Sphaerotilus microaerophilus: one gene and its partner. The protein of the gene in region 2 interacts with the protein of the main gene of each other region in a pairwise test. Links are inferred from orthologs where the notes say so. Each region holds a gene or a part of one and is shown on either strand. Other genes may lie near its edges.

Evidence for each region.
Region 1: the proteins of NGK70_RS05980 (region 2) and NGK70_RS26170 interact in binary tests that used the Escherichia coli proteins (3 or more experiments, as listed by UniProt). The link is inferred for Sphaerotilus microaerophilus from one-to-one orthologs.

Annotation. Positions count from the first base shown.
Region 1 is NZ_AP025730.1:6,018,331-6,023,490, forward strand. The notes cover bases 1,048-4,001. They hold NGK70_RS26170 (transglycosylase domain-containing protein), read left to right. Parts: upstream 1,048-2,098; coding sequence 2,099-2,905; downstream 2,906-4,001. Other genes in these bases: NGK70_RS26160 (energy transducer TonB), read left to right, coding at 1,048-1,216; aroE (shikimate dehydrogenase), read left to right, coding at 1,235-2,086; NGK70_RS26175 (hypothetical protein), read left to right, coding at 2,951-3,550; NGK70_RS26180 (TlpA family protein disulfide reductase), read left to right, coding at 3,567-4,001. Outside these bases: NGK70_RS26155 (ribonuclease catalytic domain-containing protein), read left to right, coding at 1-234; more of NGK70_RS26160, read left to right, coding at 344-1,047; more of NGK70_RS26180, read left to right, coding at 4,002-4,082; aroQ (type II 3-dehydroquinate dehydratase), read left to right, coding at 4,207-4,647; accB (acetyl-CoA carboxylase biotin carboxyl carrier protein), read left to right, coding at 4,749-5,160. UniProt on the Escherichia coli protein: Peptidoglycan polymerase that catalyzes glycan chain elongation from lipid-linked precursors. May play a role in peptidoglycan assembly during cell division in collaboration with other cell division proteins.
Region 2 is NZ_AP025730.1:1,352,937-1,357,837, reverse strand. Bases 1,902-4,901 are described here. They hold NGK70_RS05980 (peptidoglycan D,D-transpeptidase FtsI family protein), read right to left. Parts: upstream 4,329-4,901; coding sequence 2,475-4,328; downstream 1,902-2,474. Other genes in these bases: rsmH (16S rRNA (cytosine(1402)-N(4))-methyltransferase RsmH), read right to left, coding at 4,621-4,901; ftsL (cell division protein FtsL), read right to left, coding at 4,325-4,624; murF (bifunctional UDP-N-acetylmuramoyl-L-alanyl-D-glutamate--2,6-diaminopimelate ligase MurE/UDP-N-acetylmuramoyl-tripeptide--D-alanyl-D-alanine ligase MurF), read right to left, coding at 1,902-2,475. Also shown: more of murF, read right to left, coding at 1-1,901. UniProt on the Escherichia coli protein: Essential cell division protein that catalyzes cross-linking of the peptidoglycan cell wall at the division septum. Required for localization of FtsN.

The DNA.
Region 1 (5,160 bases), 4.7 Mb from region 2 along the record:
GCGCGGGTGCGGGTGCGCCTGGGTCGGGCCGACCTGCTGATGCTGGAGATCTCCGGCACCGTGGCCACGCGCCTGGACGACCCGTCCCGCAGCGACGATGACGCCGTGCTGGGCGACGAGAGCGAGGATGCCGAGGACAGCGCCGTCGAGGCGGCCGCGCCGCTGGCGCTCGCCATTGACGTGGCCGATGCCGAAGCGGTCCCGGCCGAGACCGGCGGGGCTGCGGGCGGTTGACTCGAACGGCTGAAGGCACAATCCCGCACTGCACAATCCGGCAACGCCACCGACCGCACCGGCCGGCGGCCGACCGACGCCTCACCTGCCCCGCCCCGTGACCGCATCGATGCAGCGACTCAAGCAACTGTCCACCCTGCAGCTGGCGCTGCTGGTGTCGCTGTGCGTGCACGCGGCCGTGCTGATGATCCGCGTGGCCGCGCCGGAGGCCTTCGACCGCATCCTGGAGGACACCCCGCTGGAGGTGGTGCTGGTCAACGCCAGCACCGCTGCCAAGCCGCAGAAGGCCCAGGTGATCGCACAGCGCAACCTGGCCGGTGGCGGCGACGCCGAGCTGGGCCGGGTCACCTCGCCGCTGCCGCCCGCCCTGCAGAGCCAGGCGGGTGATTCCTACGAGGAGTCGCGCCGGCAGGTCGAGCAGATGCAGGTGCAGCAGATGATGATGCTGGCGCAGCTCAAGCGCGAACTCGCCACGATGGGCCAGCCCGACGTGCCCCGCGGGGCCGGCAGCACCCGCGCCAGCGCCGACGAGGATCGCCGCCGCCAGCTGCTGGCGCTGCTGGCGCAGATCGAGAAACGCATCCAGGACGAGAACGCCCGCCCACGGCGGCGCTTCGTCAGTCCCGCCGCGCGCGAAGGCGTGCACGCGATCTACTACGACACGCTGCGCCGGCGCATCGAGGACCTGGGCACCCGCAACTTCCCCGAGGCGCAGGGGCAGAAGCTCTACGGCGAGCTGACCATGCTGGTCGCGGTGGACATGGACGGGCGCGTGGCGCAGGCCGAGGTGATCGAGAGCTCACGCAACCGCACGCTGGACCGCCGCGCGATCTCCATCGTCAAGGCCGCCGCACCCTATGGCCCGTTCACCGCACCGATGCGGGCCCAGTTCGACCAGCTGGTGTTCATCTCGCGCTTTCGCTTCACCCGCGACGAGGGCCTGCGAGCCGCCGTGGAAGACGCCAGTTCACAACGTCCCTGACCCCGCCCAGACTTCTCCATGGACCGCTACGCCGTCGTCGGCAACCCCGTCGAGCACAGCCGCTCGCCTCGCATCCACCAGCTCTTTGCCGCCCAGACGGGGCAGATCATCGAGTACACCCGCCTGTGGGCACCGCTGGACGGCTTCACGGCGACGGTGCGCGCCTTCGCCGCAGAGGGCGGACGTGGCTGCAACGTGACGATGCCCTTCAAGGCCGAGGCCTGGTCGCTGGCCGCCCGGCGCAGCTCGCGGGCCGAGCTGGCGCGTGCCGCCAACACCCTGCGCTTCGATGCCGAGGGCTGGTGGGCCGACAACACCGACGGGGCCGGGCTGGTACGCGACCTCGGCGTCAATGCCGGCGTCGCCCTGGCCGGCCAGCGCCTGCTGCTGCTGGGTGCCGGTGGCGCCGCGGCCGGCGTGCTGGGGCCGCTGCTGGAGAGCCGCCCGGCCGAGCTGGTGGTGGCCAACCGCACCGTCGAGCGCGCCGTAGAACTGGTCGAGCGGCACGCCGAGCTGGCCCGCCAGGCCGGTGTGCGGCTGGTTGCGCAGGGTTTGAACGGGCTGGCTGGCTTGGCCGGACCAGGCGGCTTCGATGTGCTGATCAATGGCACCGCCACCAGCTTGCAGGCCGACGCAATGCCGATCGAGACCGGCCTGCTGCGCCCGGGCGCGCTGGCGCTGGACATGGCCTACGGGGCGCCGGCACGCGGCTTCATCGCCTGGGCACAGGCGCAGGGCGCGGTCGGGCGCGACGGGCTGGGCATGCTGGTCGAGCAGGCGGCCGAGTCCTTCACCGCCTGGCGTGGCGTGCGGCCTGACACGGCCCCGGTGCTGGCCATGCTGCGTCGGGAAGTCGACGGCCTGGCCTGACGGGACCGCCGCATGAGAACGCTGAGGGAGCTGCTGCACAGCCACGTGGTGCGCATCGGCGCGCTGCTGCTGCTGAGCGCGGTGGCGCTGCAGCTGTATTTCCTGCTGCGCATCGCGCTGATGACGGTGATCGATCCGCAGTCCACCAGCTTCCAGCGCAGCGAGATCTGGCGCCTGGCGGTGGAACAGCACCAGGTGCTCTGGAGCCAGGAATGGGCCGACTACGCCCGCACCAGCGACCACCTCAAGCGGGCTGTGATCGCCAGCGAGGATGCGCGCTTTGCCGAGCACAGCGGCGTGGAGTGGGACGCGATCGAGAAGGCCTGGGAACGCAACCAGCGTGCCGAGGACCGGGCCGAGCGGGTCAATGCCGCCCAGGAACAACGGGCGAAGAAGGCCACGTCCACCGGCCGGCCTGCGCCGGCGGCGGCGCCGAAGAAGTTCGAGGTCAAGGTGGTGGGCGGCTCCACCATCAGCCAGCAGCTGGCGAAGAACCTCTTCCTCTCCGGCGAGCGCACCGCGGTGCGCAAGGCACAGGAGTTCGTGATCACCTTCATGCTGGAGGCCTGCCTGTCCAAGCAGCGCATCCTGGAGATCTACCTGAACAACGTCGAGTGGGGCGAGGGCGTGTTCGGCGCGCAGGCCGCCGCGCGGCACTACTTCCGCAGCGACGCCGCCCGCCTCGGGCCTGCCCAGGCCGCCCGGCTGGCGGTGATGCTGCCCGCCCCCAAGCGCTTCGAGAAGCGCCCGGGCTCGGCCTACGTCAGCGGGAGGGCGGGCACCGTGGTGGCCCGCATGGGCGCGGTCGAGCTGCCCTGAAACCCTGCAGGCCCGCGCCGCCAGGCCGCCTCCTAGAATTTGTGCATGAGCAGTGACACCGAGCGCGATGAGCTGGCCGCCGCGGCCGCCAGGCTGGTGGTCGAGGAGGGGCTGGAGTACGGCCCGGCCAAGAAGCGTGCGGCACGTGATCTCGGGCTGAATGGCCGCCGCGCCGCCCTGCCCGACAACGAGGCGGTCGAGGCGGCGGTGCGCGAGCACCTGGCGCTCTTCCACGCCGACACCCAGCCCGCCGAACTGGCCGAGCTGCGCCGCATCGCCTTGCGCTGGATGGAGCGGCTGGCCGAGTTCCGCCCGCACCTGAGCGGTGCGGTCTGGCGCGGCACCGCCACGCGGCTGTCGGCCATCCACCTGGACCTGTACTGCGACGACCCGAAGTCGGCCGAGCTGGCCCTGCTGAACCTCGGCGTGGATTACGAGGTCGGCTCGGCGCCCGGCCCGCGGGGCCGCGAGGTGGATGTGCTCAGCATCGCCGAACGCAGCCAGGCCCTGGGCGATTGGGTGACACTGCACCTGAGCGTACTCGACCACGACGACCTGCGCGGCGCCCTGCGCGCCGATGCCCAGGGGCAGACCTGGCGCGGCGGGCTCGATGCGCTGCGCCGGCGCCTCGAAACCACCGCCTGACGAAAGGACGCCATCGATGCAACGACGCCACTGGATGATGCTGGCCGGCGCCACAGCGGGGCTGGCCGGCGCAGCGGCTTGGCGGCTGCGCCCCGATGCCGGCGGTGCCGCCGCGTCAGCGCCACTGTGGGCGACCCGGCTGCCGCAGGTCGGCGGCGGCGAGCTGGCCTTCAGTGAGCTGAAAGGGCAGGCGCTGCTGGTCAACTTCTGGGCCACCTGGTGCCCGCCCTGCGTCAAGGAAATGCCGCTGCTGGACCGCTTCGCACGCGAGCAGGCTGGCAGGGTGACGGTGGTCGGCATCGCGGTGGACCGGGCCGAGGCGGTGCGGGCCTTCCTGGCGGCCACGCCGGTGGGTTTTCGCATCGGCGTGGCCGGCTTTGCCGGCAGCGGCCTGGCGCGTGAGCTGGGTAACCCGCAGGGCGGCCTGCCCTTTTCGGTGCTGTTCGATCGGCAAGGGCAAATCGTCGACCGCAAGCTCGGCGAGACGCTGCCCGCCGAACTGCAGGATTGGGCCAGGCGGGTGGCCAGCTGATCGTTCGCGACCTGCCTGGCGGGGCTGATGCGCCACGCGTTCGAGCGAACATTGCGCGCGATGGCGACTTTTGGGGCGAAATGCGCGTAAAGTCGCTGGTTTCGCTTTCTGTGTCCCGACCACGATGCACATCCTGATCCTCCAGGGGCCCAACCTCAACCTGCTGGGCACACGCGAGCCGGGCGTCTACGGCGCCACCACGCTGCCGCAGATCCAGGCGGGCCTGGATGCCTACGCCGCCGAGCGCGGCGTGCGCCTGAGCCACTTCCAGAGCAACCACGAAGGCGGCCTGGTCGACCGCATCCACGCTGCACGCACGGAGGGGGTGGACTTCATCATCATCAACCCGGGCGCCTACACGCACACCAGCGTGGCCATCCGCGATGCGATCACCGGCGTGGCGATCCCGTTCGTCGAGGTGCACCTGTCCAACGTGCACCGGCGCGAGGCCTTCCGCCACCATTCCTACTTCTCCGATGTGGCCGAGGGCGTGATCGTCGGCCTCGGCCCGCTGGGCTACCGGCTGGCGCTGGACTACGCGCTGCAGCGCGCCGCACCGCGCTGATTCCCGTCCGGCTGCGGCTGGCCCCAGTCCGTGCCCCTGCGGGCATCCGGCCAGGCCAGCCCCATCCAGCCCCCCCCCGAACCAGTCACCTGGAGCTTCCCATGGATCTACGCAAACTGAAGACCCTCATCGACCTCGTGTCGGATTCCAACATCGCCGAACTCGAGATCACCGAGGCCGACGGCAAGGTGCGCATCGTCAAGAGCAGCCCGGTGGTGACCGTGGCGCACGCGGCCCCGATGGTGGCCGCTGCCCCAGTCCTTGCGGCTGCTCCTGTCGCTGCACCCGCCGCCGCCCCTGCCGCCCCCGAGTTGACCGGGCACATCATCAAGTCCCCGATGGTCGGCACCTTCTACCGTGCCTCCAGCCCGGGCGCCAAGGCGCTGGCCGACGTCGGCCAGCAGGTCAAGGAAGGCCAGGCGGTGTGCATCATCGAGGCGATGAAGATCATGAATGAGATCGAGTCCGACCACGCGGGCACGATCACCAAGGTGCTGGTCGAGAATGGCCAGG
Region 2 (4,901 bases):
CAGCGCACAGGCCGCCGCGGCGAGCGCATTCTTGACGTTGTGCCGCCCAGCCACCGCCAGGCGCAGGTCGGCGTCGCCCGCCGGGGTGTGCATGCGCACGGCCCAGTGGTCGCCGGCCCAGGTGGCCTGGGCACTCAGATCCGCCGGTTGATCGGCCTGCTCGCCCTCCAGCGTGGGGGCCAGCGCGAAGGTCAGCACGCGGCGTGCGCCGGCCAACTCGCGCCACAGCGGCGTGTAGGGATCGTCGGCCGGGAACACCGCCACGCCGTCGGCCGGCAGCGCCGTGAGGACCGCGCCGTTCTCGCGCGCCACCGCCTCCACCGTTTTCATGAATTCCTGATGCTCGCGCTGGGCGTTGTTGACCAGGGCGACGGTGGGCTGGGCGATGGTGGCCAGCTCGGCGATCTCGCCCGGGTGGTTCATGCCCAGCTCGATCACCGCGGCACGGTGGTGGGCGCGCAGGCCCAGCACCGTCAGCGGCACGCCGATGTGGTTGTTCAGGTTGCCAGCGGTGGCGTGCGCGGTCGCGCCGCGCCAGGCGCGCAGGATCGAGGCGATCATCTGCGTCACCGTGGTCTTGCCGTTGCTGCCGGTCACGCCGACCAGCGGCAGCGCCAGGCTGGCACGCCAGGCGGCGGCCAGCTGCTGCAGGCCAGCCAGCGCATCGGGCACTTCGAGCCCGCTCAGCCCGGCCGAGGCCAGGCCGCGCTCGGCCAGTGCGGCGACCGCCCCGGCGCCACGCGCCTGGGGCAGGAAGTCGGCCGCGTCGAAGCGCTCACCCCGCAGCGCGATGAACAGATCCCCCGCGCGCAGGCTGCGCGTGTCGCTGTGCACGCGGCGGCAGACCGTCGTTGCATCGCCGACGAGCTTCGCCTGCGGCAGGCGCGTGGCCAACATCGCATGCAGCTCGCCCAGCGGCGGCAGCGCGGCCTGCGCGGCGCGGCGCTGCAGCGCCTCGGTGGCGACGGCGGCGTCGAGGAAGGGGCGCTTCACGCCGCCCGCGTCCTGGTAGTCCTCGTGGCCCTTGCCCGCCAGCAGCAGCACGTCGGCCGGTGCCGCCTCGGCCAACGCCAGCGCGATCGCCTCCCCGCGGTCGACCACCGTGCGCACGCGCGCCGGGCCGCTGCAGCCCGCCGCCACCTGGGCGACGATCGCCGCCGGGTCTTCGAGGCGCGGGTTGTCGCTGGTGACGATCACCTCGTCGGCGCGCTCGCTGGCGATGCGGCCCATCACCGGGCGCTTGATCGCATCGCGGTTGCCGCCGCAGCCGAACACGCACCACAGCCGCCCGCCGCGGGCCCGCGCAAAGGGGCGCAGCGCCTGCAGCGCCTTGTCCAGCGCGTCGGGCGTGTGGGCGTAGTCGACCACCACCTGCGGCAGATCGGCACCGCAGTCGTCCAGCGCCGGCACGCGGTCCATCCGCCCAGGCACGGGCGTGAACTCGGCCGCCAGCGCCGCCACCTGCGCCAGCGGCAGGCCCAGCGCACGCAGCCCGCCCAGCACGGCCAGCAGGTTGCTGACGTTGTAGTCGCCGATCAGCGTGCTGCGCAGCTCGGCCCGGTCGACCGCACCGCCAGCGGCGGTCTCGACCAGCGCAAACGCCAGACCGCCTGCCTCGTAGCGCACCGCCTCGGCACGCAGCCGCGCCGGCACGCCAGGCTGCTGGCTGTAGGTCCACATGTCCAGCCGGCCCTCGCGGCCCAGTTCGCTGGCCAATTCGGCGCCCTTGGCGTCGTCCAGGTTCACCACCGCGGCGCGCAGGCCGGGCCAGTCGAACAGCCCGCGCTTGGCTGCCCAGTAGGCGTCCATGCTGCCGTGGTAATCGAGGTGGTCGGGCGTGAAGTTGGTGTACAGCGCCACCTGGATGCGCGCGGCCGCCAGGCGCTGCTCGACCACGCCGATCGACGAGGCCTCCAGCGCACAGGCCGCAAAGCCGGCCTGCCCGAAGGCGCGCAGGCTGCGGTGCAACGTGAGCGGATCGGGCGTGGTCAGGCCGGTGGCCACGACAGCGGCCTGCGGGGTGAGCCGCGTTGGCGGCTCACCCACGCCCAGCGTGCCGACCACGCCGCAGCGCTGGCCGGCCAGGCTGAGCGCCTGCGCGGTCCACCAGGCGGTGGAGGTCTTGCCGTTGGTGCCGGTGGTGGCGACCAGGCTCAGGCGGGCCGAGGGCTCGCCGTACCAGGCGTCGGCGATCGCGCCGGTGGCTGCCTTCAGGCCGGGCAGCGCAGCGATGCGCTCGTCGTCGAAGCCCCAGGCCTCCAGCCCATCGGCCTCGACCAGGCAGGCCGCGGCGCCCGCCGCCAGCGCAGCGGCGACGAAGGCCCGGCCGTCGTGCGCGTAGCCCGGCCAGGCGATGAAGGCCTCGCCGGGCGCGACCTGGCGGCTGTCGGTGCGCAGCTCGGCCGTCGCGGCCACGCGAGCGCGCAGCCAGGCCACCGCCTCGGCCGCGCTGGTGAGGAAGCGCTGCGCCGCCATCAGAAGGACTCCTGTTCGGCCGGCGCAGCCTGGGCGCGCGCGACGATCTGCGGCTGCACCGGCATGTCCGGCGGCACGCCAAGGATCTGCAGGCTGCGCTGCACCACCGAGCTGAACACGGGCGCAGCGACATCGCCACCGAAGTAGCGGCCGTTGCTCGGCTCGTCGACCATCACCGCCACCACCACGCGCGGCGCGCTGATCGGCGCGATGCCGACGAACCAGGCGCGGTACTTGTTGCCCGCATAGCCGCCGCCTTCCTGCTTGTGCGCGGTGCCGGTCTTGCCGCCCACCGAGTAGCCGATGGCCTGTGCCTTCGGGGCGGTGCCGCCCTCGCCGGCCGCCATCTGCAGCATCTTGCGCACCGAGCGCGCCACCTCGGGTGAGAACACCGGGGCGCCGCCCGCGGCGTGCTCGGCGCGCAGCAGCGTCATCGGTGCCACGTCGCCATCCCGGGCGAACACCGTGTAGGCGCGCGCCAGCTGGAACAGCGAGGTGGACAGGCCGTAGCCGTAGCTCATGGTGGCCTGCTCGATCGGCCGCCAGCTCTTGTAGGGGCGCAGCCGGCCCGAGGCCATGCCCGGGAAGGGCAGCGCCGGCTTCTGGCCGAAGCCCACCGCGCTGAAGGTCTCCCACATCTCGCGCGGCTGCATCTGCATCGCCATCTTGACGGTGCCGACGTTGCTGGACTTCTGGATCACCTGTTCCACCGACAGCGCACCGTGCGGGTGGGCATCGTGGATGGTCGAGCCGGTGATGCTGATGCGCCCGGGCGCGGTCTGGATCACCGTGTCGGGACGCACGCGGCCGGTCTGCAGCGCCAGCGCGGCGATGAAGGGCTTCATCGTCGAGCCGGGCTCGAAGGTGTCGGTGACCGCGCGGTTGCGCAACTGCGGCCCGCTCATGCTGGCGCGCTCGCCCGGCACGTAGCTGGGGTAGTTGGCCAGCGCCAGCACCTCGCCGGTCTGGGTGTCGAGCACGACCACGCTGCCGGACTTGGCTTTGTGCTCCACCACCGCGTCGCGCACACGCTGGTAGGCGTAGAACTGCACCTTGGAGTCGATGGCCAGCGCGATGTCGCGGCCGTCCTCGGCGTCGACCATCTCGCCCACGTCCTCGACCACGCGCCCCAGCCGGTCGCGCACCACGCTGCGGCTGCCGGAGCGGCCCTGCAGGTCCTTCTGGAAGGCCAGCTCGACGCCCTCCAGGCCACGCTCCTCGATGTTGGTGAAGCCCACGACGTGCGCCGCCGACTCGCCCTCGGGGTACTGGCGGCGGAATTCGCGCTGCACGTACACGCCCTTGGCGCCCAGCGCCTTGACCTGCGCGGCCACCACCTCGTCCACCTGCCGGCGCAGCCAGACGAAGCCGCTCTTGCCGGACAGGCGGCGCGCCAGGTCGTTGGCGGGCAGCCCCAGCAGCTTGGCCAGTTCACGCTGCTGCTCCGGGCTGACCTTGGCCTCGCGCGGCACGGCGAACACCGATGGCGCCGGCACGCTGGCCGCCAGGATCTGGCCATTGCGGTCGACGATGCGCCCGCGGCTGGCCTGCAGCGCGAAGGTGTGGCCGTAGCGGATCTCGCCTTCTTTCTGGAAGAAGGCCGGGTTGATGACCTGCACATACAGGGCCCGCCCCGCCAGCACGCAGAACCCCAGGCCCAGCCCGAGCACGAGCAGGCGCGAACGCAGCGGCGGCGTTTTGGCCGCCAACAGCGGGCTGGTGGCGTAGCGCACCGCCTGGGCCTCGTTGGCGGTCGGCCGCTCGCGCCGACGCGCGCCGGCACGGTTGCGCGCCACGGGGGCGAGGCGGCTGCGGGCGCCGGCGGCGACGCGCTGGAGGAATGAGCCCTTCATGGCCGGCCTCCCTGCGCCGCGGCCGCGGTGCGGGCCGGGTCGGTCACGTACTCGGTCACTGCCGGCGTGGCCGCGCGCATGCGCAGCTCCTCGCGGGCCACGCGTTCGACGCGCAGGCTGGTGGCGTAGGCACGGCGCGCCACGTCCAGGCCCTCGGCCTCGACGTCGAGCTGGTGCGCCGCGTTGCGCTCGCGCTCCAGCGCGGCGTAGAGGCGGCGCGACTCATAGGAGGTCTGCACGAGGTAGATCGCGCTGCACACCAGCACCACCAGGAGCAGCAGGTTCAGCCGGGTCATGCGCGCCTCCGCGACGCCGGGGCCACCGGCACCTCAGGCAGCGGCGCGTCGGTGCGTTCGGCCACGCGCAGGATGGCCGAGCGCGAGCGCGGGTTGGCCTCGACCTCGGCCTCACTCGGCTTGATGCGTGCCACCGCATGCAGCAGCGGCGCCGCCCCCACGGCCAGCGGCATGCGTCGGTCGTAGGCCTCGCGCGAATGACGCGCGATGAAGGTCTTGACGATGCGATCCTCCAGCGAATGGAAGCTGATCACCACCAGCCGGCCGCCGGGCGCCA